Regions from separate parts of the Paenibacillus sp. RC21 genome, predicted to be linked through region 1. Evidence: riboswitches for the same ligand, from Rfam matches in the RefSeq annotation. Region 1 holds a riboswitch; each other region holds the start of a gene.
The links. Region 1 has a riboswitch for cyclic di-AMP ahead of ABIA61_RS12230 (hypothetical protein). Riboswitches for the same ligand answer to the same signal wherever they lie in the genome.

Region 1 (7,387 bases):
TGGCTGAGCAATGTAGGAGCTGGACCAATGCCTATGCAGAAGGCCACGCTGAAATGCGGTTGGCTCAGACTCTGGGGTGTTGAATTGTTTCCATGCGGTTAGAAGCTCGTTGGTCATTCGCTGAATAACAGGATTCTTTTCCTCATAAGGGGGATTAAGCAGCTTGGAAGCATCTTCGACACAGAAGGACACTGCTGCGGCAAGGTAGCCGTGAATGGTCTGCTCTACATCATTTCCAAGGGAAACGTTAATCCAACTATGAACGGTTGCAAGTGTACCAATCGCATTGTATTGGATGAGTGTAGCTTCGAGTTGGTCGAATTCAAGCCAAGGGTACAAGGCTTTGGCGAGCTTAAGCAGGCGTTGGCCGGATAGGCGTGACTCTTTCACGTGTTGTAGGGAAGAGCGCTGGGCGTGCAGCATTTTATCAATGAGGGCGATACGCCAACCATCATTTTGCTGAACGGCAATATAAAGGCTTTTGATAGCCATGCCATCGAGGGATGTGAACTGAGGAAGCAGATCAGTGCGTGCATAGTGTTCCAGGTCTTGTAAACAGGTTAAGCGGCCATTGCGAAACAGCTCCTCCAGCCCGTAGGAACGAGTGAAGCCACCGACAGGCAGGGAAGGGTCCAACAGCAATGCGTAGTTCAGCAAACGATTGCCTTTGTGCAATGCGGTTCGCCTCCTTGGAGTAGAATATTTATGTTATATTAAATGACTTTAAAAATGAATTCAGAAAAAAATTAGAGATATTATGTAATATATATTTACACTCATAGTGTTGATATGTCAAATTAAATATTTTTATAGCTTTTATATGTTAGTTTATTTGACATAAAAATAATTATTGTATTTATGTTTACAAATAGAATACAAGGGAGTATAATAAATCTGTTGCCTCAAAACATTAGAATTTGCGGTCGTGGTGGAATGGCAGACACGCTATCTTGAGGGGGTAGTGGGCGTACGCCCGTGGAGGTTCGAGTCCTCTCGACCGCATTACATGCAAGACACAGTTAAAAAAGCATCCTGACACGTTTTTGACGTGATTGGATGCTTTTTTTTGTTATATAAGCCGAACTAAAATATCCCTTTTTCCTAGCCACAGGAGCAGCCGTTTGGATTGGCTGCTTGTGAACAGGGATGGACCTGTCAGCTTTGTTGCAAGAGCTTCTCGATATCCCCCGCCAATTTATCCGGAGTTGTCTGTGGGGCATAGCGCTTAAATACGTTACCTTCGCGTGTAATCAAAAATTTAGTAAAATTCCATTTGATTGCTTTGGAGCCTAATACGCCCGGAGCTGTTTGGGTGATGTAGCGGAATAAAGGGTGCGCCTGATCGCCATTGACATCTATTTTGGCAAACATCGGAAATGTAACTCCATAGTTGATCTGGCAAAACTCCGAAATTTCCTCGCTGGAACCCGGCTCTTGCTTGGCAAACTGGTTGCTGGGAAACCCTAAGATTTCAAGACCCCGCTCATGGTATTGGTCATATAGCTCTTGTAGCGCCTTGTATTGGGGGGTTAGCCCGCATTTGCTGGCTGTATTCACGATGAGCAGTACTTTTCCTTCGTATGTGGACAACGGAATTTCTTTCCCTTGCAGGGTTTGTGCATCATGTTCATAAACGGTCATGGTTTTCCTCCTAATTTGATATTCTACAATTAAATTGTAAGCAATTTAACGAAGAGTTGCAAGTCTATAAATAGATGTAATGCGCCGTCTGCTGCTGTAAAATCGTATTTTGTCCAAAACGGCAAATGGCACTGCAAATGGGGCAAATAGCGGTGTTTCTCATGGTAAAAACAGGTTCAATCGGCGTTTATCAGGTACATACAGCACTTTTCCTTTCTCTTTTACAAAAAAAGGACAAAAAATGCTCCCCATACGCCAATATTGACATGCCTCTTCATTTTCGAAAAGGGATGAAAAACCGAGATTGAAGGAGCTGGGAGAAGGATATTTGTGTTGTAAGCGCTATTATTAATCTTTTATGCTCCAAAGACCGATTTATAACCCCGCAGGTGAGCTTTACAGTGTTCCTTGCGCGGGTGTATGATTCAAGACGTAATTTCAAATTAAGTGAATGAAGCAGCAACGAATTGTCTATAGCGCTGAATTTTGCAGTTGCAAAAGCGGGGGAACCAAACGAGATCTATGCGGCTTTTAAAGGGCCGAGTGTCTCAAGGGGTGAATTTTCTGGCCAAGTGTCAGAAATAGGGCGACTCTCACGTCCGAATCCGACAGCTAACCTCGTAAGCGTACAGGGAGAGGCAACAAACCGCCGTGTGCAGCCATGGTTTATTTTATCATGGTTACGTAAGAAGCCGGAGGAAAGCCTTTTTCCTTTGGCTTCTTTTTGTTGTCTTTTTATACCGGGAGAGGAGCTACTGATGGAAGGTCGGCTAATCATTGTCACTGCACCGAATGAAACGGGCAGAAATTTTGTGAAATTGCTTATGTTCAAAAAACTGGCGTTTGCGGTTCTTACGAATAGCGCTCAGGAGGAACGACAGCTCAAAAAAATGGGTGTGGAGCATATTGTGCGCATCAATACGATGCAAGCGGGGAAATGGAATTTTCCCAAAAAAGAAATTGGCTGCGTGTATTTGTTCGAGAACAGCTTGAATCTGACGTGCCGTTTTCTGCAAATATGCCGGCCGCTGACATCAGATTCGATCTATGTCATTACACACGGCTGTAATCCTCAAGGGATTTATCGAGGTTTGGGAGCGGACCATGTGATCTACACTTTGAATGGAGAGGTGGGTTTCCTGCTGAACGGATAGTCGCTTACGATATGGCTAATATAAATTAAAATTTTCAAAGTAATTGTATGTTGATTTTACGAGGGTGTAAGAATAACGATCTGAGGACAGATACGGGAGGGTATGAACATGATGGATATATACATGCTGCTCGTGATGGCTGCGAGTTATGGAGTGATACTGCTGTTTGTACGCTGGTGTGATGCACAGACCTCCAAAGGAGGGCGAAAAGGATGATGGTTGTGCTTACGCTTACGGCTATTGTGTTTGTGTATTTAATCTACGCACTCCTGAATCCTGAAAAGTTCTAATCAGCTAAACAGGATCAAGCGGGCGGGGAACAGCAGATCATGGATGAAGCATCAGAGGCAGCGGGCTTTCGCAAACGTGTGCAACGCCTGGTGCTACGAACCCGTCTGTTATTCCAAACGCAGGAGCATTTTGGAGGAGGGAATAGATGATGGAGCTGCTGCAAATTGGAATTGTGATTGTGATATTGCTGCTCTTGGTGAAACCAGTGGGCACCTATATGTATCATGTATTCTCAAATGAACCGAATCGGACGGACCGAGTGTTTGGCGGGACGGAGAAGCTGATTTACAAGGTTATAGGATTGAAAAAGCTGGAGAGCATGCGTTGGACCACGTATGTGATGAGCTTTATCGCTACGAATGTCGTGCTTGTGGCGATCAGCTATGTGCTACTGCGCTTGCAGGGACTGCTCCCCGGTAATCCGGCTGGAAACGACAATATGGAAGCGTCACTGGCTTTTAATACAGTGATCAGCTTTATGACCAATACGAATCTCCAGCATTACAGCGGAGAAAGTGGACTTACGTATATGACGCAGATGGCGTTCGTTACGATGATGATGTTTACTTCGGCTGCTTCCGGTTTTGCGGTTGCTGCGGCTTTTATGAGAGGATTGACGCGGCGCGGTGAAGGAATGGGCAACTTTTTTCAGGATTTTATCAAAGCAATTATACGGATTTTTCTTCCGTTGGCCTTTGTGCTTACGCTGGTGCTGGTCGGACTGAAAGTACCGCAGACGCTTCAGCCTACGGCGGATATCACGACGATGAGTGGAACACAGCAACAGATTGCCTTGGGACCCGTTGCTTCGATGGAATCGATCAAGCACTTGGGGACGAACGGGGGCGGTTTCGATGGGGCCAACTCGGCGCATCCTTTTGAAAATCCAAGTCCCTGGACGAATGTGCTGGAAATTTTGGCGATGTGGGTGATGCCAGCTTCTCTGCCGTATACCTTTGGGCTGTTCGCTCGTAATCGCAAGCAGGGGTGGATTATTTTTAGCTCCATGATGGTACTGTTTCTCGTATTCCTATCTATTACGTACGTGTCAGAGAAAACGGGTAATCCGCTGATTCAGGCACTGGGGGTGGATGCTTCTCAGGGAAGCATGGAAGGGAAAGAGGTCCGCTTCGGCATCGGACAATCGGCACTGTTCACGGCGGTAACGACGGCGGCTACGACAGGTTCGGTCAATAATATGCACGATACACTGACCCCGCTGGGCGGTATGGCTGCTTTGGGTGAAATGATGCTGAACGTCATTTTCGGCGGTAAGGGTGTCGGGCTGATGAATATGCTGATGTACGCGATTCTGGGTGTATTTATATGTGGATTGATGGTCGGCAGGACCCCGGAATTTATGGGCAGGAAGATTGAAGGCAAGGAAATGAAGCTGATCGCAATTGCCATTTTGGTACATCCGTTTCTCATTCTGGTGCCGACTGCGCTCGCTTTTATGAGTCATTGGGGATACGATGCGGTCACAAACCCCGGATATCACGGGTTGACTCAGGTGTTATATGAATATGCGTCATCTGCGGCTAATAACGGTTCGGGATTTGAGGGGCTTGCGGATAACAACGTATTCTGGAACGCGACAACGGGTATCGTTATGTTCTTCGGACGATATGTATCGATTGTTGCACTGTTAGCTGTAGCAGCTTCATTGAATGCCAAAGCACCGACTCCAGTGACGACAGGCACACTTCGTACGGACAACAAGCTGTTTGGGGCGATTCTGATCGGGGTTGTGCTGCTGATTGGTGCGTTGACCTTCTTGCCCGTCATCGTATTGGGGCCTGTGGCTGAATTTTTGACCATGTGAAGAAGATGAACATGAAGAAGAAATTGAGAATGGATGAACGGGGTGCTTGATCATGAAGGAACAACGCAAACGCATGCTGGATAAAAGCATCTTGAAGCATGCGATCAAGGATAGCTTTATGAAATTAAATCCGATGATCATGATGAAAAATCCTGTCATGTTCGTCGTGGAGATCGGCACTTTGGTTGTGTTGCTGATGCTGCTGTTTCCCGGTTATTTTGGAACGGGTAATGAAATGGGCTTTAACCTGGCTGTTTTTATCATCCTGTTGTTCACGTTGCTCTTTGCTAACTTTGCTGAAGCGCTCGCAGAGGGTCGGGGTAAAGCACAAGCTGCCTCTTTGAAAAAATCCAAGCAGGACACACAAGCTAACAAGCTTGTCGGGGATGAGATTCAGGTGGTCAGCTCAACCGAGCTGCGGAAAGGTGACATTGTGATGGTGTCCCAGGGCGAGATGATTCCGAGCGATGGTGAGGTTATTGAAGGTCTTGCCTCAGTGGATGAATCGGCGATTACGGGAGAATCGGCTCCGGTGATCAAGGAATCGGGTGGTGATTTTTGCTCGGTAACCGGCGGGACGCGTGTGGTTAGTGACCGGATTAAGGTCCGGATTACGACAGAACCGGGTGAGACGTTCATTGATAAAATGATTTCGCTCGTGGAAGGCGCACAGCGGCAAAAGACGCCGAACGAGATTGCGCTGAATACCCTGCTGATCAGCCTAACGATTATTTTTCTGATCGTGGTAGTGACACTAGCACCGATTGCTCGTCATTTTAACATCGATCTGCCTGTTCCCGTACTTATCTCGTTACTGGTCTGTCTGATTCCGACGACGATTGGAGGACTGCTGTCAGCCATCGGGATTGCCGGTATGGACCGGGTCACGCAGTTTAACGTGCTGGCGATGTCAGGCAAGGCGGTAGAAGCATCTGGAGACATCAATACAATGATTCTGGACAAAACGGGTACAATTACCTTCGGTAACCGGATGGCGAGCCAATTCGTGCCTGTAGGGGGCGTAGAGGAAACAAAGTTAGTAAAGTGGGCTGCGATGAGCTCGATGAAGGATGAGACGCCCGAGGGGCGCTCAGTTCTGGAGTTGATGCGCAAGCAGGAGTACACACTGGATGAATCCTTGGCAGCAGGAGGGACCTTTATCGAGTTCAAGGCGGAAACCCGGATGAGTGGTCTGGATCTGGCCGATGGACGAAAGGTACGTAAGGGCGCGGTGGACTCTGTCCGGCAGTGGGTACTATCGCAAAACGGCAGCGTCCCAGCCGATCTGGAGGAAAAGGCGAATCAGGTGGCCTCTGAAGGAGGTACGCCGCTGGCTGTCGCGCTGGATGATCAGATGTATGGCATTATTTATTTGAAGGACACGGTGAAGCCGGGCATGAAGGAGCGGTTCGATCAGCTCCGGGAAATGGGTATCCGTACGATCATGTGTACAGGGGATAATCCGCTGACTGCTGCGACGATTGCGCGGGAAGCGGGTGTGGATGATTTTGTGGCTGAAAGCAAGCCAGAGGATAAGATCGCGGTTATTCGTCGTGAGCAGGAGCTGGGAAAGCTGGTTGCCATGACCGGGGACGGTACGAATGATGCTCCTGCGCTGGCGCAGGCTGACGTTGGGCTTGCCATGAATAGTGGCACGGTCGCAGCCAAGGAAGCCGCCAATATGGTGGACCTGGATTCCGATCCGTCCAAAATTATTGAGGTGGTCGCTATCGGAAAGCAGTTACTCATGACACGCGGTGCTTTGACGACATTCAGTATCGCGAACGATGTTGCCAAATATTTTGCCATTATTCCGGCGATGTTCATGCTGGCGATTCCGCAAATGAGCGCATTGAACGTAATGGGGCTTGGCTCTCCGTTGTCCGCTATTTTGTCGGCGCTGATCTTTAATGCTGTTATTATTCCGCTTCTGATCCCGCTGGCCATGAAGGGCGTGAAGTATAAGCCCATGAGCTCGGATCGCCTGCTGGGACGGAATTTGCTGATTTACGGTTTGGGCGGTATGGTGGTGCCGTTTGTTGGCATTAAAGCCATTGATTTGCTAGTGCATTTGTGGATTTAACGCAGCCTGTGAAGGTGTGCATCTTGGATACTGAATGGAAGCGGAAAGGGTGAGCAATATGAGTGGCTTTTATCGGATGATGTCTGGACGCAGATTTGCTGCCCACGAAAAAGCCGGGTCTGCCCGGCAGGGGAATAACAAGCGTCCAGAGGGGGCTGTGCCGAATGGACAGTCGGAGAGAGAAGAGATGCGGGGAGGCACCATTATAGGAGTAGCCTTGCGTACCTCGGTGCTGATGATCCTCCTGTGCGGCCTCGCTTATCCGCTGGTTAGCACGGGCGTGGCACAGGTATTGTTTCCGCAGCAGGCGAATGGCAGTATGCTTCGTAATGCCGAGGGTCAGGTAGTCGGCTCCGAGCTGATCGGGCAGTCCTTTGCCAATCCGGCGTTTTT
Region 2 (7,387 bases), on a different contig from region 1:
TATACATGCTGTAGATGCTTGTCAACGGGAGGTATCCATTGTATGACCCCAGCACGCACCAAAATCGTTTTATTGTCTACACTAGCCCTCGGTCTCCTCGTAGGGACGTTATGGTTTGCCTGGCAGCCTGAATCTAAGTCCGATCCGCAATCCTTGGGCAAACCGCCGTACGATTCCCAGTCGGAGTCTGCGCTTGCGCCAAACATGGGCAAGCCTCTGGGGGCAAACATCCTGCCTGACGTACCCCAAAGTCCTCCACAGCCTGCTTCGGAGATTCTTAGCAAGCGTGTGGTGGAATACCACATTGACGTGTCTCTGGAAGAAGGACAGGTTTTGCGGGGCACCGAGACGCTTACATGGAAGCATCCGGGCACCAAAACCGTGAACGATCTGTACCTGCATCTGTACCCCAATGCCTTCTCTTCCATGGAAACCACCTTCATGAAGGAATCCGGGGGCAAGCTGCGCGGCGACACCATGCCCAAGAACGGCTTTGGCTCCATGACACTAACTGAACTTAAAACGGAAGACGGTTTATCCCTCCTGCACCGGACTCAATACGTGCAGCCGGATGACGGTAACGTGAACGACCGCTCGCTCATGAAGGTACGTCTCCCCAAGCCAGTCCGAGGTGGTGAAAGCATTACATTATATATGAAGTTTGAGGTAAAGCTACCCGCCATCTTCGCACGTATGGGCGCAACAGATGATTTTGTCATGGCGGGTCAATGGTTTCCCAAACTTAGCGTCTACGAAACCGCAGGACAGCGTGGACGCGCCGAGGAAGGCTGGAATCTGCATCAGTATCATGGAAACTCCGAATTTTACGCCGATTTCGGAATTTACAGTGTGCGGATTCGAGTGCCTGAAACATACATCGTGGCTGCAACTGGATTCCCCACCCGTGGAGCAGTCCGGCAAAATGGGCAAAAAATATATCAATTCTATGCCGATGACGTGCACGACTTTGCATGGGCCGCTTCACCGAATTTTGTAGCCGCAGAAGAGCCATTTTCCTCTGCCGAGGTGCCGGGTGTCAAAATCAAACTGTATCTCGACCCATCGCACAAGGAGCTCAAGGGACGCTATATGAGCGCAGCCAAGGCCGCTCTTTCCTATTACAGCAAGTGGTACGGGCCTTATCCATATTCGACCCTGTCCATCGTTGTACCACCCAAAGCAGGCAGCGGCGCGGGCGGCATGGAATATCCCACACTCATTACGGCTGCAGCGGCTGATAACCTGAATCCAGGCTATAGTCTGGAGCGGACAGTCGTTCATGAGATTGGGCATCAATATTTCTATGGAATGGTGGCAAACAACGAATTCGAGGAACCATGGCTGGATGAAGGCTTTACCTCTTATGCAGAGGAACGGCTCATGGAGCAAGAGTACGGACTTATCCCCAACTTGCCGTTACAGTCTGGACAGGTATCTTCCCCGCAGCCGTTAAACCGTGAGTCCTGGAAGTACGGCTCAGCTATTAAATATGCACAAAATGCCTATTCTCGGGGTAAGCTGGTGCTGCGTGGCATTGAACGCCAGGTCGGCGTAAAAAAAATGGACCGAATTATGCGTACCTACGTCCAGACCTACCGATTCAAGCATCCATCCTCACAGGATTTTCAGCGTATCGTCGAAAGAGTCACCGGACGTTCGTGGAGCCACTATTTTGAACAATATGTATACGACGGCCAGATGGCGGATTTTTCAGTGGATCGCATTACGAACCGCAAGCTGGCCAACGGATACGAAGCAACCATCACACTCAGCAAAAAAGGGGCAGATTATCCCAAGGTCCCTGTTCAAGTTACCTTCAAGGACGGTACAACGATATTCAAGGCTTGGGACGGCATGGGCAAAAGCACCACCTATCGACTCAAAAGTGCATCTCCGGTCTCCCATGTGATTGTTGATCCACTGTACACGATTGCGCTGGAGAACAAGCATATCAATAACAGTCTGAAGGACGAACTGAACGAAAAAACCCAGACCCGTTGGAGCATAAGTGTAACCAAGCTGCTGGAGTCACTGCTTGGAAGTCTGTCATGGTGAGGTGTCTATAGATGCGTACCGTTATAAAAGAAGGCTGGGCGCTTGTGCGCATACAATTTTATATTGTCATCATTCTATTTTTGTATCGACTGCTATGGGGCGTTTTTCTCTATCGGGTGGTACAATCCGCCGTTATTCCCCTACTACTGCGCTACCCTGATCAGGGTCAAAATGAACTGGGGCAGACCTTGTTTTGGATGGAGAGCCAGATTGCCCTGACAGACAATCGGGAGGTTCATATGTATCTGTGGATACTACTGGGGGCAACGGTGCTGCGTATACTGATTACCCCCTTCATCCGGGCGGGAATATACCAAAGTCTGCACACCCATGCGACCGAGCCGCAAAGTCTGTCTTTTTTCCGTGGAATGAAACGTCATGGTTTATCATCGCTGATCTATTACGTCATCGAGCTTGGGCTCTTGCTGCTCCCTGCTTTCTGGGTGGTGCCGAGGCTCTACCCTATCGTAGCCGGGGCGCTGCAATCTCCCGCCTATCTGCTGCATGTGCTGCCCTATGCCATCGGTTGGATCGCTTATGGCTGGTTCATCCGCCAGTGCATCCTGTACATGCAGCTAGGCACCGTAGGTGGTCACGCCATACTGTCGTCGCTGCTCGCCTTCTTTCGCCAAATCCTTCCGGCTATCGGTATTTCGCTTCTGCTCGGCGCAGGTGTGCTGCTTGTCCTTGGCCTATTCGGCACGGTGGCGATGATTTGGACTGGCATGCTGGCACTCATTCTCCAGCAAACGTATCATTTTGTTACCAGTCTGGTCAGGCTATGGCACATCAGTTCACAGTACCGCCTATGGCATACCGATATCTCCGACAGAGGTTGAACCCCCACTCCGTTCCTCCTGAGCAATTTCTGGCTGTCGAAAGGCGACTATCTATATCCATTCCTATCCAAATAAACGGCACATAACTGAATACTCTTAACAAAATCTGTTCCCGCGATAAAGGGAGCAGATTTTTTTGTAATTTTTTGCGATGAAACATTTGCCAAAGCCAGCCAACTTTGTTACAATAATCGCAGTGAACTGATAGTAACAACTTTGTAATCTTTATTGTAACCTTTACCTTAAAAACATCGTTATCGTGAATACTGCTCTCCAAGGTGCACATCTTAAGTTAAGCCTAATTCCTGGCACCTAGGAAGCGGGGGAACCAGTTTGGGTGAATTGATCTCGCAACAGAGTGGTCATAGGGGAACCTTCTACCGAATCCTTAAGCTAACCTCGCAGGCATTGGAAGGGGTATTTTTTTTTGAAGAAGAAACTAACAATCGCAGCCATGGGTCTTGCCATTGCCTTTACATCTTTTACATTCGGTGGCGGCAGTGCATTTGCAGACTCCAAGATGGACCAGGTCATCCAAGATACCAAAGGAACGAGCTACAGAAGCGGAGGCACTACACTCGACGGATTCGATTGCTCCGGCTTCACAATGTATGTATATCAAAAACTGGGAATTAAACTGCCGCATCAATCCGGATCACAATTCAAAATGGGATCTTCCGTATCCCGCGATGAAATGAGACCTGGAGACCTGGTGTTCTTCAACACCACAGGTAGAGGCATTTCCCATGTAGGTATCTTCATGGGTGAAGGGAAATTTGCTCACTCCTCATCTTCACGTGGTGTAGTTGTTAGCTCACTGAACGAAAATTATTACGCTAACCGATATGTCGGTGCCAAAAGAATTATGAGCACAGATGCTTACCACGCTGTAGCTTCTGAAACTCCTGATGACGACAACGTAGAATAACTAACGAACAGCAAGCTAACCTGAGCCGCAATTTGATTCTGGCCGGAATCGAATTGCGGTTTTTTATGTCCGCAACATCAGAAACGTTATTTTTACTGACGAACTGACACCTCAAAAGGTTTCAGTTTTTGCGAACATCGTCGGTTTTACCGTCACGACGGGGGGGAGTATATGAGCAGTAAAGCCTTCTTATTGAATGTATACCCGACTTGGGTATGAAATAAACACGCTTGCCAATCCCCTGCAACTTGTCTACAATCTGTTGTTAATGGTTTAAGTACTTGTAAAAGGAGGATGGGAAGACATGCCGGCCTCAATATCTAACTACCGAATCGTGCCGATGGACGAGCAGCAGGCGGCTGCGATATGTGAGTGGCGCTATGATTCACCCTACAATATATACGGCTGGTTACCTTGGGAACAAATGAAGGCGCTTGAGGTCGAATTTGGAAACCCCTCGCTTCGCCAGGAGCAATATGTAGCCGTACTGGATGACGAGAACATACTAACCGGATTTGCTCAATATTTCCCGATGATTGGCGTGACCCGGCTAGGTCTGGGAATGCATCCCGGATTGTGTGGACATGGCAGAGGCGCCGAATTTGTCCGTGCAATTGCCGAGGAAGCCAGACGACGCAACCCTGAGAATGAAATTGATCTGGAGGTCCTGACTTGGAATGGGCGCGCCATCCGGGCTTACAAGGCAGCCGGATTTGAGCTTACGGATACCTATGAACGTCAGACTCCCGATGGCAAGAAGCCATTTCATTGTATGGTATATCATCCCGACCACCAGCCTCATGTTCTATGATAAAAGCGCCTTCGGCATACAACTGCATTGTTGTATATCGAAGGCGCTTTTATCATACGACAGACCACGATTAGCTCAATGACTGCTACGCATTTTCTCAAAAGCTTCATTATATTGTTGGGCTTCCTTAATATCCACGGCCATAATGCCACCGTCATCCCAGGAGGTTAAACGCAGGGTCACGGTCTTATAATCAATCGTAATAAATGGATGATGATTAAATGCTTCCGATATAGCAGCAACTTCATCCACGAATGCAATCCCTTTCATAAAACTGGAAAAATTATATTTCCGGACAATCCATCGTCCTTCCTCCAGTTCCCAGCCCTCCAGCTTCTCCAGATGTGCTTCAATCTCTTCTTGTGTAAAAGGCATGATACGACTCCTCCCTGTTTATACGGAAGCCTTTCAGCCGCTTGAATGCGACCAAAACTACGATATATTGGTGTCCATATTACCACGGCCCCGTTGATAAATCCATAAAACGGCCTGTTCAAATCAAAGGTACCGACGTCAGCTCCTCATCTCCAATGAGCACATAGATACGGTGCTGCTCCGGTTCATAGATGACAACGCCGCTGCCCACAGCGATAACGGGCTCTGTACCCAGTGCATAAAACAGATCTTCAGCCAGCGCTTCATTGACTTCCTGACGCCCTGCCGGGTCCAGTCTGTCCCAATCTTCTGCTTCCATTTCGAAAAATTCATAGCTATCTGGAATGCGTCCCACAGCCTCTGTCAAATCGTTCAAAATTTGTTCATACTCCCGTCCGTGCTTCACTCCCATGCCATTTCCTCCAATTCTTCCACCATTCATTACATAATCACCTTATTATACCGGAAATTCGTACTTAACAAAAAAGAGAGTTTTGTCGATAAATACTATAATCCGTCTTGTAATGACGTGCCTGGGGCAAGGACGACCCCGGCGGCATGAAAGGATTCAAAATCTATTCTCATGGATGAGGTGTATCATGCAAATTTCAACCATTATCGGACTTGTACTCGGGATTGTGTCATTGGTCGTCGGGATGATTCTCAAAGGCGCGCCAGTGATCAACTTGGTCAACAACCCCGCTGCTTACATGATTATTTTTGTCGGAACGGCAGCAAGTATTTTTATGGCCTTCCCGATGGAAGAAATCAAACGCATTCCGAAGCTGTTCAAGGTTATTTTCACGGAACAAAAGCTTTTGGACCGTAAAGAGCTCATCGGCACGTTTACCGAATGGGCATCCATTACCCGTCGCGAAGGTCTGCTTGCGCTGGAATCCAAGGTAGAGGAGATCGACGATCCCTTTATGCGTGGTGGTATGCGTATGATTATTGATGGTAATGATCAGGAATTCGTGCGAGATGTTCTAATGGAGGACATTAACGCTACCGAGGATCGACACCGCTCCGGCGCGCTGATTTTCTCTCAGGCTGGTATGTACGCTCCAACGCTCGGGGTACTCGGTGCCGTCGTAGGTCTGATTGCCGCTCTGGCCGATCTTAGTGACATGGCCAAGCTGTCTCATGCCATCGCGGCAGCCTTTATTGCGACGTTGCTTGGTATTTTTACAGGTTATGTCCTGTGGCATCCAATGTCCAATAAGCTGAAACGGTTATCCAAAAAAGAAGTGGAGCTTAAATTGATGATGGTCGAAGGCCTGCTCTCAATTCAATCAGGTATATCCACCATTGCGATCAGCCAGAAGCTGACGATATTCCTGACTCCAACCGAACGGGCTACCCTGACCAAGAAGGATGGGGATTCCGGTGAGTAAAAAAAGACATGAACCGCACGAGGAGCATGCCGACGAAAGCTGGCTGTTGCCCTATTCCGACTTGATGACCCTTCTGCTAGCTCTTTTCATCGTCTTATTCGGGATGAGTGCACTCGACGCCAAAAAATTTGAAACTATGGCTCAATCCATGAGTGCGGCTTTTAGTGGCGGCACTGGCATACTGGATCACTCTGCCGCCAATCCATCGTCACAATCCGCAGATATGGGCAAAAATAAAGAACAGGTAACACAACCTATAAAGTCTAAAGCCACTTCTACGGCTGAACTGCAAAAGCAACTCGCCCAGCGGGAAGAAGAGGATTTGAAAAAGCTCAAAAAGCAAATGGATCAGTATATTGAAAATAATGGCCTGACTCCGCTGCTCAATACAAAACTGAACCAATCCCAGCTCATGATAACTATTAGTGATAACGCCTTGTTTTCATCGGGTCAGGCTGAGGTAAAGCCGGAAGCGAGAAAGCTGGCCAAGTCCATCTCCAGCATGCTCCAGCAGTTTCCTGGCTATGATGTTATCGTATCAGGTCATACAGATAATGTGCCGATTTCCAATAGTCAGTTTCCGTCCAACTTTGATTTGAGTGCCAAACGATCTCTGAATTTCTTGCGCATTTTGCTACTCAATCCGCAGCTTGATCCAACCAAATTTGTATCCATCGGTTATGGTGAGTATCGTCCACTAGCAAGTAATCAGGATGGTCAAGGACGCTCCAAAAACCGCCGTGTCGAAATTTCCGTACTACGTAAATATCAGAACGGCACACAAGTTATCAGTCCTACCTCAAGCTCGAATGAAGGTTGATTATGTATATGTTATATAGACAAAGGCACCGCCGCATTTTTTATGCAGCTGGTGCCTTTTCATCGTGATATTCCACTCTGCCTCTTGTCCTATCCATTGCCCTGCCATCTATCAGCCGTGAGAAGCCCTCAGGTTTAGCTGAGTGTATAATTCAGCATCTCACCT
Region 3 (7,387 bases), on a different contig from region 1:
TTCAACCTCGTGATATCCGTCATCCCGTTTGCGTAATACATCAAGCATTAAATTAATTTTTGCCGGTGCTTTTTCGTATATTTTCAAGGCGTTCACCCACCTTCAACTTTTCCCTCAAGACAGCTTAACATATTATATCAGACTCAGCGTGTCAAGTCATGAGGTTCAAAAAAGCGGAGACCACCCGGTATAAAACCGGAGATCCCCGCTTTTTCATCAGTACTACCGAAGCACTAACGATGGCTACGATTTGCGGGAAGCTGCCTGCTCTGCAAGCTGAATGGCCCGCTTCACCATATTGCCCGCATCCTTGGCTTTAATGCCTCCCCAGCCCTCTTCCTTGACCGTATCGTAAAATCCAAGATCCTTAGCCAGCTCATACTTAAGCTCTTCCGACATGACACCTCGTCTTCTCCGACTCATGCATACGCCTCCTTCGGCAGTGGAATAAGGAAGATCATTCCCGCCTTAGTATGCGCAAAGACGCGATGCTTCATCCTGCCCCATATATACAAAACGGCCCCGTCATTTGGAATGACGAAGCCGCCGTTAAACCTGCAAAGCCGGTATAGATTACATAAAATCAATTAAGGTGTGTCAAAACATTCGACACTTGTATGGGAGTCGGGATCATAGACGGTAACTTCCACCGACTCGGTAAGAATGTCAGCATAGCTGTAGGAGACACGTTTGAACGTTTGTTGCTCCTGATCCAGCTTGACGATAAAAACAGAAGGGTACGTTTCTTCCAAGACACCAGTTCGTTCGACGGTCTTACGGCGTCCGCCGTTAGCCCGCAGCAAAATTTTTTGCCCTACATGTGCGTCGAGACTGCGTTTGATTTCCAACAGCGTATTTTTAGCCATTGCCTAACGACCACCTCTTTCCTTGTCCATTATAACGAATTTTAGAGACAATGTCAAATCAAGCTAAATATTATATCAACCCGAAAAATAAGTTGTCAATTTAATTTTTTGCGAACAGGAATAATGCGTATAAAAATGCCAAAAAGCCCCTGTGCCCAGAGGCTTTTTATCCAGATAAATCCTATTTAACAGGTTCAAACCTTAGATTGCAGAAGGCGTTACTTTAAGAGTCGACAAATTTTCCAGCTTCGGCAGACCGATACGATAGCTTCCCCGGGTTTCGATACCACCCACTCCACGGCTGCCACTGATCGTCTGATGAAACAAGTCGCCCATGTTGACTGTATCACGGATCGACGTAAAGGCAGCCTTGGCAGCCACATATACCGGGTCCAGCGCGTGAATCAGGATACGCCCTGGTGAGCTGGCAAAGTTCGCTCCTGCACGCAGCAGCGCTTCAAAATGGGACTGACACGCTCCCGCCACAATCGTCAATGAATCCAGATGACGTTCATATTGTCTCGCTACCTGGATCGCCGCCACAAAATTTTGCGAATTTTTATAGCTTTTCAGGCTATATAAATCATAAGGCTGCGGCTGCTTCAATACCCCGTCATGTCCGGTAATGACTACGATATCCGGGCGAATACGGGGAAGCAGCCGATACAACGTGTCGGCCATAGCTGATTCGTGAACATGATGTCCCTCTGCAGGAACGCGAAGCTGCTCATATAAGCTGAGACATTTTTTCAAATAGCCGGGGTCCCCATCCAGATGAAGTACCTTGCCGGGCATTTCAAAATACGTCGACTCCACCGGATCACTCCACTCCCCGATCAAAGCCGCCTGACTGCGGGCTGCTTGCTTCTGCCGTGCCTGCTGCAACAGATTGAGAGACTCATCCGCCTTAATATGGGCCTGCCGTGTCTTCCCGCTAATCTGGTCTGCAGGCACCTTGACCAGATCGTTCACAGGGGAATCGGCAAGCAGCCGAAATTCCGTCCCTTTAATGATCGCTTTATCCCGCTGGATGTCCTCAACGCGAAACGTGACATCTCCGCCATACGATTTTCGAACGACCAAGTCTCCTAAAATCATCACACTGTATCACCCCTCCCATATCGTATGGGTGAATGCACAGTTTGGTTCCTTATCATGCTCAGGAGCTAATACAAACCAGCCACAACCGTGCAAAGCGCAACCAGAGACTCTCTGACTGCTGCTAAGCGATAGCTCTTGCGTCAGATCAGGAAATCCCGGCTTCCAGCAACACAGCGCTCAGACGCGCAAATTCCTCGATACTCAGCGTCTCGCCCCGACGGGAAGGCTCTATGCCTGCCTGAAGCAACAGCGGCTCCAGCGTGTCCCTGTTCTCTTTGGTAAAGAAGCGGCTTTTCAGGTTATTCGAAATGGTCTTGCGACGTTGGGCAAATGAAGCATGTACGACTTCGAAGAAATGCTGCTCGTCCACCACCTCTACCGGAGGCACTTCCCGCACACGCAAACGGATGACCGCCGATTCTACATTCGGCTGGGGAATAAATACCGTATTCGGTACGATGCAGACCAATTCGGGTTCGCTGTAATATTGCACTGCAATACTCAAACTGCCGTAATCTTTCGTCCCAGGAGACGCAGCCATACGCTCAGCCACTTCCTTTTGGATCATGACGACGATATTCTCCAGAGGGAGCTTGTCCTCCAGCAGCCTCATCAGAATCGGTGTAGTGACGTAGTACGGCAGATTAGCGACGACGCTCACTTTACTAACCCCGGCAAAATCGGAAGCGAACACCTCTCGCAAATCCAGCTTTAGCACATCCCCATGGCGTACCTTCACATGCTCATAAGGGGCCAGCACCTCTTCGAGAATAGGCAGGAGCCGCTGGTCAATTTCCACAGCAGTAACTACCTTGGCCGTTTGCGCCAGCTTCTCAGTCAAAGCGCCAATCCCCGGACCGATCTCAAGTGCGCCCTTCGTTTCGTCCAATCCCGCAGCATTCACGATCTTGTTCAGAATATTTTGATCAATCAGAAAATTTTGTCCCAAACTCTTTTTGAACGAAAACCCGTGCCGCTGAATAATTTCCTTCGTGCGCCGTGGTGTTGCTATATCTTGAATCCCTGTCATACGGATATCACAATCCTTCACTTTCAATTTGTGCCAGCGTACCGGCAAATTCCTCACGGCTGATCTGGAACACAGCGAGCCGTTTATGTAGCTGCTTACCGTTACAGTAACCAATGCCCAGCACATTACCCAAAGTCATACGTCGTGCAGCAGCATTCGGGTGGGTGATAAGTCCGGCGTCAATCAGGTCCGCCCAATCAATTAGCGGATCGGCCCCTTCCACCGTCGTATGCACCCGTGCGAGAGCATGTCTGATCGCTTCAGGCGAGGCATTCTCCACGCCAATATCCCCTTTACGCGTCGCTTCTGCCTCTGGTATAAAGGCCTGCTTGCAGCCGGGCACCTTGGAGGCAATAATTTTGCGGATACGCTCCCCTGCATGATCGGGATCGGTCAAAATAATGACACCCCGCCGCTCCTGCGCCAGCGCAATTTTGCGCAGCGTCATTTTATTAATGGCGGAGCCCCCCGTTTCTATCGTATCCGCTTCGACAGCACGGCGAATAGCCACCGTATCATCCCGACCCTCTACCACGATCACTTCCTTGATCATTTGCGTTTCCCTCCACTGCTACACAGTCAGCTATATTCATCTTTCCCAGCTTTTGAAAACAAAATAAGAAGAGGGTATCCTCTTCTTAGCATGCATAACTATGATGTTAATACTATCGCATTGCCCTAAACATATACAACACGTTTTTAGTTCATTTCAGGCTTCACTGGTCCAATCACATATACGGTTTTACCGTGCTTCCGACCAAACTGATTGGCTTGACTCAAACTCTCATAATACACATCGATTTTGTGGCCTTTAATTGCGCCACCGGTATCCTCCGCACGGCGGAAGCCCACCCCTTCAATATACACCCACCAGCCGATTGGAATCACACTCGGATCGACAGCGATGGTGCGTCCTTCCGTGACACGCGTGCCGGATGCGGTACGTGTACCGATACCTGGCTCCTGTGACGAATACGCCGTCATGGAGACGTTTTGTAATACTTTGTTATATTTAAAATTCACACCTGCTTTACGGACAGCATTGTCCGAACTAACCCGTGTTGCCTTAACGGCATCTTCAGGACCGACGGAAGCAGCCAGAACGACCGGCTTTTTCTTCGTTCCTACCGCAATCACCTTATCCACACGATTCTGCGCGACTTCCTTGTTTACCAGCTGCTTGGATACCAATTTTCCGTCATGGTATACCTTTTGAACATGCTGGACCACAACACCCGTTTTACCGCTTTGGATGACCCGATTATCGCCTTTATAGAGACTTGGATCGGCCGTTTTGATGACCTGATAAGGTACCTGTTGCTTCTGTTCGACCTGCTGTTTCTTCACACGGATGATTTTTATGTCCATGTTAGACGAAACAGAAGCATCCAGAGCAGGATAAACTTTATCATTTGACGATAATTTATAGCCCGAGGTGCGAATGGCACCCTCTACTGTATTTTCTGTTGTGTACAATTTTTTCGTCTCATTGGCTAAGGATACTTTGACCTGATTGGCACGTTTGATGACTACGCGATCCCCATCCTGTACTGCTCCGTTCAGCGGCATCGAAACCGTATCATGCGGCTGAAGTGAAATAGAATGCTCTTTGAGCAAATCTTGGAGCTGGGATTGTCGGGTTTCTACCGCAGATGCCTTACCATCGATGACAAAAAAGACCTGTTTTTTAGATTCAGTGTACACCAGAATTGAAATCATAATCGTTAGTGCGATTAGAAAAATAGCAACCAAAGCAGCCTGGCGCACATTTTCTTGCTTCCAACGCAATACGTAAGACATGCTGGATGAGCGTGACTCATGGGTCTCCTCTTTTTGGAAAATGCCCATTTCCTCCGTCCTCCTTACATAGCCCGCCGTCTGGAGTAAGACATAGTTGAGATTGACGTGACTATAACAGATTTTCTACAAGACAAGCCCGTAATGCGACTGTCCTGCACCATGTACCCGTCTTCGCGGCATGCTGTCCTCCCCTGTTTAATCACAGTATGATGACAGATTTTCTTTTATTCACAACAAAAAAAGCCAGAGAAAGAGACTAGAGAGCTCTTTCGTGGCTTCCGGCATGTGCGAATATGCGGAAAAATCATGCACGAGATGGCTTCTCTCTTGTTACGCTTACGGGGTTAGCTGTCGGGTTCGGACGTAGAGAGACGCCCTAGCTTGGGTCAACCGCTCATGGCGGTCGCCTTCACATTCACCCCGAAGACCCAGAAAGAAATCGAAATACGGCCCCTCCACCTGTTCAATCCCATCCGGGAAAGGATTTCGGTCGAGCCGGCTGGCGGAAGAGACGCTCCCTTCTTGCCATACGCCGGACGTACTGTAAGCCATATCGGTTCCCCCGTTCCCTGTAAAAGGGACTCAGCGAGACTGGTTCATGAAATGAGCTGTTGATGTTTACACTCAAACAACAATTCACTGAAAAGATGATATCCTGTTTCTATGCATGTTGTAAAGCAGGTTTCAAGTACATTTTTCAAAATATTCGGTTAAAATATTGTAATATTCTTGAGTTTCCTGCAACAAATTCATGATTAGCTTCGTCTATCTCTTTATTTTGATCGATTTCTTCACTTTTTCACTTAATGTCAAATCGTTCCAAGGCATTTTGGGTCGTTATTGACACTAATTCCTCCACCGTAATTCCCTTGATTTGGGCAGCCGCCTCTGCGACCAGTCCCACGTGTGCGGACTCATTTCGCTTCCCGCGGAACGGATGAGGCGTTAGGTAGGGAGCGTCCGTTTCAATGAGCAGACGGTCCAGCGGCACCTGTGCGAGTACCTCCTTTGGCTGCTTGGCATTTTTGAACGTTATTGGCCCGCCAAAAGAGAGGTGAAAGCCCATATCCAGCACCATTTTAGCCGTCTCCCAGCTTCCGGAAAAGGAATGCATGACTCCGCCAACCTCACTCGCTTTTTCTTCACGCAAAATCTTAACAATATCTTCATGCGCATCCCGGTTATGGATGACAATTGGCATGTTCAGCTCACGAGCCAGTCCAATCTGGTTGCGTAGCACCCGATGCTGTACATCCTTCGGTGATGTGTCCCAATAATAATCCAGACCAATCTCCCCGATCGCCACGACTTTCTTATGACTGCATAACGATACAATCCATTCCATATCTCCCTCCTGCATCGTAATCGCATCCTGTGGGTGCCATCCAATCGCCGCATAAATAAAATCATACGTCTCAGCTAATTTCATCGTGGATGGAATCGTCTCACGATTAAATCCGATATTAATCATGCGGGTTACTCCCGCTTCGACAGCACGTGCTATAACTTCTTCCCGATCTTCGTCAAATTGCGGCGCATCCAGATGGGTATGAGTGTCAAATAAATTCAAAATTCATGTCCCCTTATTTACTTTTATTGGCATACATTTGTCTATTGTTTGACAAAATAATTCCTTATTTCGGCAGGAAGCTTGTCCTTTACCCCATCCAATTTGTTTTGGGGATAGTACATGTGATATTTACCCCGGTGAATACCGCTAATGGAGCGCACAATTTCCGATACTTCGGAAATTTCTCTCACTTCTCCTTTACGTCCAAGCAGTAAAATCTGGTTGTCCGTCGAGCCACCCTGCCGAAACACATCATAAGGAAGATCCGTCGGAAAATCAATTTCCAGATCATATTCGGGATGCAAACCAACCTGCTTCAGCGCTGTCCGAATGTCGTCAATGGTATCTGTATCCATATTTTCAATCTCTACATATTTATACAGCTTGCGATCCATAAAACGGGCGCTCAAATCACTTAAAATCTCGTCCTTTTCCTGTTTCCACTGACTGAATACTGTCTGAATCAAAGACTCGTCGAGCATCAAATATTGTTCCACCGTAAGCTCCCCCCGAAAGAGATCCGGCAACGGTTCCAGCAGAAAACTAAACTCATATCCGTTTCTAAACAGCTCCTTCGCCCGCTTGAAAATCTTACGCAATAAAATTTCCGAGCTGCGCGTTACAGGATGAAAATAAATTTGCCAATACATCTGATAGCGTGACATCAGATAATCCTCTACCGCATGCATACCTGACTCCTTCACAACAATTCTTCCATTATGAGGACGCAGCAGCCGTAAAATACGATCCAGATCAATGGTGCCATAATTGACCCCCGTCGAGTGGGCATCCCGCAGCAAATAATCCATACGGTCCGCATCCAATGGGCTTGTGATCAGGTTAACGAGAATTGGCTTGTCATACGTTTTGGCAATGACCGCAGCCACCTTCGCCGGAAGCTCCTCATCGACTTGCCTCAGCACAGCGTTAATCTCCGTATTCCCCAATACAATCCGGCATGTCCAATCCTCGTGGTTCATATGAAAGGCTTCTTCTATAGAATGGGAAAACGGGCCATGC
Region 4 (7,387 bases), on a different contig from region 1:
ACCTTCGTGGGGACTGGCCGCTGCGTGAGCGGATTGCCCAAAGAATTCGAATTGTACGGCATCAATTGCCAGCGATTTGCCTGATTTCTCATAACAGTCATAAGGATGCGTCATGAGTGCTATATCACAATCATCAAACAGCCCGGCAGCCGCCATGGGAACCTTGGCACCGCGTGTTTCCTCGGCAGGTGTGCCATATACACGTACTTCTCCACCGATCTCGTCAATGACCGATTTGAGGCCGACAGCCGCTCCTGTACTCATCATACAGATCAAATGGTGTCCGCATGCGTGTCCCAGACCTTTCAGGGCGTCATATTCTGCCAGAAAAGCGATGACCGGACCGGGTTTGGCTGCTTTATAAGTCGCAATGAAAGCCGTTTCGATACCCAGTACAGGTGCCTGAACTTCAAATTCGTGAAAAGCCAATTCCTCTTTTAGACGAGCAGCCGCCAAAAACTCCTCATTCCCCAGCTCCGGGTTTGCGCCAATATATAAAGAAATGTCCTTAAAACGTTGGGCATGCTGCTCAATGGTACGTTGGATCGTATTTTTGTTATTCATGGAAAAACTCCTTTGTAAAAGCTGTAATGTAGGTATTACGTCAGGTATGCTGAAATTGTAATATAACATTCATTGCATAATCATGCATATTCATTTATAATGACACAATCTTATTTATTATAAAGAATTTAAGGAGAGAAAAAAAGATTGAAAAAGGCATATCGTTTTACCGCCCTGATTTTGACGGCGGTTATCTTGCTGTTGGCTGGTCTTCCGATGCTTACTGCATACGGGACGGAAGCGAAGACACAGCCAAAACTTGTACTCGGCATGAGTGCCGATTTTCCGCCGTATGAGTTTCATAAAGACATTAACGGTAAGGATACCATTGTAGGTTTTGACGTTGATATTGCAAATGAAATTGCCAAGGATCTTGGCGCGGAGCTGGTTATTGAGGACATGAGCTTTGACTCCTTACTGCCTGCCCTGCAAAGTGGTCGTGTAGATCTGGTACTATCTGGTATGACACCAACGGATGAACGCAGAAAGAGCATTGATTTTTCGGATGTATACTACCACTCCAAGCAAGTCATTATGGTACGTCCGGAGGATAAGGACAAATATCCGACGATGGCTGCTTTGAAAGGCGAGAAGATCGGCGCACAAAAGGGCAGTATTCAGGAAGAGATTGCTCAAAAAGTGCCCAATGTCGCTGTAACTTCGCTGGATAAAATCTCCGACCTGGTGCTCCAGCTTCGGACACAGCGTATTAACGCTGTCGTGATTGAAGATACAGTTGCTAAAGGATATACGTTGGACGGTACTGTAACGCTCGCCAAGGCGGTGCCTGAGGATGAGGGAGCAGAAACAGCTGTAGGTATTCGTAAGGGAAATGCTGAACTGCTGGCATCTGTAAATAAAACGTTGGCTCGCCTGAAAGCAGACGGGTCTATTGAAAAGTTTTCCACGGAAGCGAGTGCGCTCTCTGCGGATCGACAGGTTTCATCCAACAACATCGTGGATATATTTTGGAAATATCGCAGCTTTTACGTTACGGGTATCGGCTACACGTTGTTGCTGTCTGCGCTCGGGGTACTGTTCGGATTTATCATTGGTCTGATCATCTCTCTGCTGCGGATGAGTGGTGTACGTATCATTGAATGGTTGGGTACGGCCTACGTAGAGGTACTACGTGGTACACCTATGCTGGTACAGCTTATGATCATCCATTATGGAGTTGCTTTGACGCTGGGCGTCAATTTTACGCCACTTCAGTCCGGTATTATTACGTTATCTCTGAATAGCTCGGCATATCTGGCTGAAATTTTCCGTGCAGGTATCCAGGCAGTGGACCATGGTCAGATGGAAGCAGCCCGTTCACTCGGTATGGGACGAGGCAAAGCTATGCGTCACGTCATTTTACCGCAAGCGTTCAAGTCTGTACTGCCTGCGATCGGCAATGAGTTTATTACGATTATTAAAGAGTCCTCCATCATTTCTACCATCGGTATGGTGGATATTATGTATCAGGCCCAAGTCATTAAGAACATCACCTACGAAGGATTAAGTCCGTTCGTCATCGCGGCTGCTATTTATTTTGTAATGACATTCAGCTTGTCGAAGCTGTTGGGTTTATGGGAAAGGAAGTTGAGAGCCAGTGATCACCGTTAAACAACTGCGTAAATCGTTCGGCAAAAATGAAATTTTAAAAGGCATTGATATAGATATTGCCAAAGGCGAGGTTGTTGTCGTCATTGGCCCGAGTGGTTCGGGGAAAAGTACATTTTTACGTTGTATGAATCTGCTGGAGCAGCCGACCGACGGGGAGATTTTGTTTGAGGGCGAGCCGATTACAGCCCGTGGTCATAATATTAATGCGACTCGTGAGAAAATGGGGATGGTGTTCCAGCATTTCAACCTGTTCCCGCACAAAACGGTGCTGCAAAATTTGACGCTTGCGCCGACTCAGGTTAGAGGCCAGTCCGTGAAGGAAGCGGAGAAAATTGCGCTAGAGCTACTGCGCACCGTTGGACTTGAAGACAAAAAGGACACCTATCCCAATCAGCTATCCGGTGGACAGAAGCAGCGGATTGCGATTGCACGCGCCTTGGCGATGCAGCCGCATGTGATGCTCTTCGATGAGCCGACTTCCGCTTTGGACCCTGAAATGGTCGGGGAGGTGCTGGACGTGATGAAGAAGCTGGCTGAGGGTGGCATGACGATGGTCATCGTGACACATGAAATGGGCTTTGCCCGCGAGGTAGGAGACCGCATTATCTTTATGGATAACGGTCAAATTGTGGAGCAAGGTACACCGGAGCAAGTTTTTGGCACTCCAAGCCATGATCGTACCCGGGATTTTCTTGCCAAGGTTTTGTAAGAAATGAGCTTATAAAGGCTATGAAGTAAGCCCTCCGCGGTGGAAGTTTGACGGGAGGGCTTTTTCTTTTTTTGTCATCCTCGTTCAGATTTTTGTAACTGATTTCGATTTCATGATGACAAAATTGTAACAGATGTAGTATGATGTTCAGGGTTCCCAACATTTTCATGCAGATAAGGTTACAAAATTGTGATATTATGCAGTGAGCCAAAACTTACCGGGGCAGCAGACAGCTACGACAGACGCTGAATGCGGGACCCAAAACCATGGGAAGTGCGGGGGACGTAACAACGGCAGTAACTTCTGATCCGTCTTCATACGAATGGATGGAAGGTTGCCTAGGGGTGAATTGCACAAAAGCATAGGGCTTCTCCTGAGTCCGAATCCGACAGCTAACTTCGCAGGCATAACAGAGGAGGTACATATCTTTTGAAACATCTGAAACGTATTGGAAAAACAATGAAATTTGCGGTGCTGGCAGCAGCCATTGCAGGATTGGCGCAGACAGCCGGGGTAGCCGACGCCGCTTCGCTTCATACCGCCAAGGAAGGTGATACCTTCTTTTTACTTGCTCAACGTTACGGGGTATCTGTAGAAGATCTGCAAAAGGAGAACCCGGATGTTGCCGCCAGCAATATATATGCAGGAGTGCAAATTAAGGTGCCGGACGAGAACAAGTTAAAGGCCGCTTCGGATTCGAAGCCTCAGCTTCTTTCCGAGAAAGCGCCAGCAGGTGACGATCAACAGGTTGAAGCATGGGGCAAAACATTTAACTACAGCAAAGTAGTTGACGTGAAGGCCACAGCGTATTCCGCAGCAGCCAGTGAAAATGGAAAATGGGGAGCGGTGGACTATTTCGGAAATCCGCTTAAGCTCGGTACGATTGCGGTAGACCCCAACGTAATTCCGTTGGGTACGAAAGTGTTGGTTACAGGCTATTCCCACCCGGGGCTGCCCGATCAATCTTTTGTAGCGGTAGCACGCGATAAGGGCAGCGCCATCACGGGTAAACGGATTGATATTTTCATTCCAGGCAGCCCATCTTTTGTGAGTGACTTTGGTTTTCAGAATGTGAAGCTGTATGTCATTGATAAATAGACTTATGTAAGCAAATGAATTAAGTGAACATAATATATATTATGTAAACTATAATCTGTGATCTATAATCTGTGATCTATAATCAAATAGCTTAATCGCAGGTTCAGATTCATATATGGGTCTTGTCGATTAATAAAGGGCTGTCTTGACGAGCAGAATGCATCTGCTGGTAAGACAGCCCTTTTTACTGTTATTTCCGCTCCGAGGTGTGAAGTAGCCGGGGAACCGTGACAAATTTGTAGCCCTTGGCTTTCAGCGACTGAATGAGACCCGGCAGGGATTGAACAGTGCCTTTCAGATTGGAACTTTGACCTCCACCTGCGTGCATTAAAATGATGGAGCCTGGTCCGGTAGCCGGGATCACATTACGCTGAATTTGTGTTTTACTGAGTCCCTTCCAATCGAGGGAGTCTACGTTCCAATTGACAATCATGTAGCCGTGTCGACGCGCCCACTGGATCTGAGGCTCCGTAATTTCACCATAGGGCGGGCGGATCAGCTTGGGTCGAAAGCCGACAGTGGCCTCCAAAATATGTTCTGTTTTCTTAATCTGGTTGCGAAAGCGTTCCGGTGAAGCCTTCCTAAAATCCGGATGGGTATAGGAATGGTTGCCCAAGGCATGGCCTTCACGTACGATACGGCGAATCATGCCCGGGTGTTTTTCCGCACGGTGACCGACAATAAAGAAGGTGGCTTTGATCCCATTCGCGTGCAAAATGTCCAGAACCTGCGGCGTATACCGGGAATCGGGCACGTCATCAAAAGTCAGGGCAATTTGCTGCGTATGCGGGCCGCACATTTTAAAAATATCCGCATGTTTTTTCCGAAGCATGGCTAATGTGGGAGTGGCTCGTTCTCTGCTCTTATGTGCTGAAGAAACAACAGTCGCTTCCTTGGAATGAGTCGTTCCGATATCGGGAGGCGCGTCCGCGTGAACGGGAAAACTCGAAAATGCTAGTAACAGTGCCATCATTGGCAATATTCCCCTGTACGGCATATGTATCCCCCTTTCCGTGCAGTGGTACCTTCTGTTGCTTTCATTTATTATGTACCTGACATGTTGAAATTATGCTGTTGAACAGGTTAGACTATTGAGTGGTTGAGTGGAAATGCCCTGTGTAACGGATGTAAGTGAAGATCACGAAGCTAAACGCACATATTCTATTAAACCTGAGCGAAACAGCAGCATTTTCGCAACTTTTAGCCTTTTAATGGATTCGGTATCCAGTGATAGCTGGTGTATAATGGGGTTGCAATTCATATTGTAGAGACATGGAATTAAAGGAAGGATGGATCAATGTGACCGACTTGTTTACTCCTTATCAATTAAAGGGACTCTCTTTAAAAAACCGGATTGTAATGCCACCAATGTGCCAATATAGCGTGGAGGCCAAAGATGGAAATCCCAATGATTGGCATCACGTCCATTACGTTAGCCGGGCAGTAGGTGGCACCGGGCTGATTATTGTGGAAATGACAGCGGTCCACCCGGATGGACGCATTACAGATTATGATCTGGGTATTTGGAGTGACGAGCATATTCCTGCATACCGTAAAATAGTGGAGGAAGTCCACAAGTACGGTGCCAAAATCGGAATTCAATTAGGTCATGCCGGACGCAAGGCTGAAGATGCTGATTTGCCTGTCGCACCGTCCTCGATTGCTTTTAGCGAACGTTTTAAGGAGCCGCACGCTTTGACGACAGCCGAAGCCAGGGAGCTGGTTCAGGCTTATAAGGAAGGCGCACGCCGCGCGGTGGAAGCCGGTTTTGATACAGTAGAAATTCATGGCGCTCATGGTTATCTAATTCATCAATTTCATTCCCCTTTAACGAACACAAGAGAAGATGAGTATGGACAGGATTTATCGCTGTTCGGTGTTGAAGTGATTCAGGCTGTTAAAGAGGTGCTTCCGTCTGATATGCCTGTGTTGATGCGGATATCCGCCAAAGAGTATGTTGAAAACGGATATAATGTGGAATACATAGCGGGCATAGGGGAACGATATCGTGATGCAGGTGTGGATATTTTTCACATCTCCTCTGGTGGCGAGGGGCCGATTGGTTCCAATGGCGGTCCATCTGCGCGTGCGGGATATCAGGTGGATTTGGCACGTGATATACGTGAAAAGCTTAATGTGCCTGTAATCGCTGTCGGTCTACTGGACGATTATGAGGATGCGCGGCGGGTGATTCAGCAAAAAGAGGCTGATCTGGTAGCGATAGGACGCGCCATGCTGCGCGATCCGTATTGGGCGCTGCATGCGTCGCGGGAGCTGAAAGTACAGGCGGATATCCCGGAGCCTTACTTGCGTGGTTTTTAGAATGCACTTTATTTTTTAGAATGCACTTTGTCGGATAATATTTTTGAAACTCTATTTGCAAAGCTTGCGTAAACATGTGTACAGAGCTTAAAATTTAAGCATTCAACACTAGGAGGAACTTCACATGTCTATTTTCAAACGTTTAAGAGATCTTACCATGTCCAATATCAACTCCATTATTGACAAAGCCGAAGATCCAGTTAAAATGACAGATCAATACATTCGTGATATGCAAGAGGATCTGGAGGATGCAGAGAAAGCGGTAGCCGCTCAGATTGCCATTGAGAAGAGATTCAAACAGCAATACGAAGAGCAGGCTGCTTTGGTAAAAAAACGTGAAGAGCAGGCCCATACAGCAGCAAAAGCGCAAAATGTGGATCTGGCTCGCCGCGCGTTGGAAGAAAAGAAATCTGCTGAGCAAAAAATGACCGAGTTCAAGGCTGGCTACGAGCAGAACAAAGCGGCAGCCGATAACCTGCGCGGTAAGCTGGATGAAATGCGCAGACAACTGACGGAAATGAAGAACAAGCGTGAAACGCTGGTTGCCCGTTATAATGCAGCTAAAGCACAAACGGAAATTAACAAAGCAATGAACGGTTTTAGCTCCGATACGGCAACTGCCGGGCTGAAACGAATGGAAGAAAAAATGCTGCAAGCAGAGGCGCGTGCTGAAGCAAGCAACGAAATGTCCTCTAAGGAAAAATCGTTGGATGAGGAGTTCAAGGAGCTTGATAAGAAAAGTGCCGTGGACGATGAGCTTGCCGCTCTGTTGAAGCAATACGACAATAAATAAGGTTATAAGCACTGCCGCCTGCGTGGCTGCTAAGGAAGCGAAGGGGAACCGTTTTCTCCTTCGCTTTTCCCTGCCCGGAGGCGTAAATCAACATATATGAAGGTCAAGAAGATGTGGAGGATGGTATGAAATGCATTTTTTAGAAACGATGAAAGCGATGCTTGTATGGACTGGCGCGGGTGCCGTTTTGTTGTTCGTATTGATGTACATTGATTCTTTATTTACGAAGTATAAGGATTTTGCAGAAGTGAAAGCCGGTAATATGGCCGTAACAGTCCGGTTAATTATGA

Region 2: it holds a riboswitch for cyclic di-AMP, as region 1 does, so the genes downstream of both, ABIA61_RS25675 (C40 family peptidase) here and ABIA61_RS12230 (hypothetical protein) in region 1, are expected to answer to the same signal.
Region 3: it holds a riboswitch for cyclic di-AMP, as region 1 does, so the genes downstream of both, ABIA61_RS24825 (resuscitation-promoting factor) here and ABIA61_RS12230 (hypothetical protein) in region 1, are expected to answer to the same signal.
Region 4: it holds a riboswitch for cyclic di-AMP, as region 1 does, so the genes downstream of both, ABIA61_RS05070 (3D domain-containing protein) here and ABIA61_RS12230 (hypothetical protein) in region 1, are expected to answer to the same signal.

What each region holds. Positions count from the first base shown of each region.
Region 1 covers NZ_JBIYCS010000003.1:530,681-538,067, forward strand. The annotation lists gene ABIA61_RS12210 (urease accessory protein UreF) at 1-657, opposite strand, end outside; tRNA gene ABIA61_RS12215 (tRNA-Leu) at 920-1,002, shown strand; gene ABIA61_RS12220 (glutathione peroxidase) at 1,156-1,641, opposite strand; gene ABIA61_RS12225 (hypothetical protein) at 1,767-1,949, shown strand; cyclic di-AMP (ydaO/yuaA leader) riboswitch at 2,109-2,284, shown strand; gene ABIA61_RS12230 (hypothetical protein) at 2,400-2,795, shown strand; gene kdpF (K(+)-transporting ATPase subunit F) at 3,011-3,085, shown strand; gene kdpA (potassium-transporting ATPase subunit KdpA) at 3,235-4,911, shown strand; gene kdpB (potassium-transporting ATPase subunit KdpB) at 4,964-6,994, shown strand; gene kdpC (potassium-transporting ATPase subunit KdpC) at 7,053-7,387, shown strand, end outside.
Region 2 covers NZ_JBIYCS010000015.1:13,458-20,844, reverse strand. The annotation lists gene ABIA61_RS25685 (M1 family metallopeptidase) at 43-2,055, shown strand; gene ABIA61_RS25680 (hypothetical protein) at 2,067-2,894, shown strand; cyclic di-AMP (ydaO/yuaA leader) riboswitch at 3,180-3,317, shown strand; gene ABIA61_RS25675 (C40 family peptidase) at 3,322-3,822, shown strand; gene ABIA61_RS25670 (GNAT family N-acetyltransferase) at 4,127-4,633, shown strand; gene ABIA61_RS25665 (4a-hydroxytetrahydrobiopterin dehydratase) at 4,709-5,008, opposite strand; gene ABIA61_RS25660 (hypothetical protein) at 5,127-5,420, opposite strand; gene motA (flagellar motor stator protein MotA) at 5,608-6,402, shown strand; gene motB (flagellar motor protein MotB) at 6,395-7,222, shown strand; gene rluF (23S rRNA pseudouridine(2604) synthase RluF) at 7,357-7,387, opposite strand, start outside.
Region 3 covers NZ_JBIYCS010000012.1:77,072-84,458, forward strand. The annotation lists gene ispE (4-(cytidine 5'-diphospho)-2-C-methyl-D-erythritol kinase) at 1-87, opposite strand, end outside; gene ABIA61_RS24800 (small, acid-soluble spore protein, alpha/beta type) at 244-423, opposite strand; gene veg (biofilm formation stimulator Veg) at 588-866, opposite strand; gene yabG (sporulation peptidase YabG) at 1,068-1,964, opposite strand; gene rsmA (16S rRNA (adenine(1518)-N(6)/adenine(1519)-N(6))-dimethyltransferase RsmA) at 2,113-2,997, opposite strand; gene rnmV (ribonuclease M5) at 3,005-3,550, opposite strand; gene ABIA61_RS24825 (resuscitation-promoting factor) at 3,697-4,845, opposite strand; cyclic di-AMP (ydaO/yuaA leader) riboswitch at 5,115-5,395, opposite strand; gene ABIA61_RS24830 (TatD family hydrolase) at 5,597-6,367, opposite strand; gene ABIA61_RS24835 (HD domain-containing protein) at 6,409-7,387, opposite strand, start outside.
Region 4 covers NZ_JBIYCS010000001.1:1,161,769-1,169,155, reverse strand. The annotation lists gene ABIA61_RS05085 (M20 family metallopeptidase) at 1-564, opposite strand, end outside; gene ABIA61_RS05080 (ABC transporter substrate-binding protein/permease) at 712-2,175, shown strand; gene ABIA61_RS05075 (amino acid ABC transporter ATP-binding protein) at 2,162-2,884, shown strand; cyclic di-AMP (ydaO/yuaA leader) riboswitch at 3,131-3,306, shown strand; gene ABIA61_RS05070 (3D domain-containing protein) at 3,314-3,982, shown strand; gene ABIA61_RS05065 (polysaccharide deacetylase family protein) at 4,173-4,979, opposite strand; gene ABIA61_RS05060 (NADH:flavin oxidoreductase/NADH oxidase) at 5,282-6,304, shown strand; gene ABIA61_RS05055 (PspA/IM30 family protein) at 6,429-7,097, shown strand; gene ABIA61_RS05050 (DUF350 domain-containing protein) at 7,228-7,387, shown strand, end outside.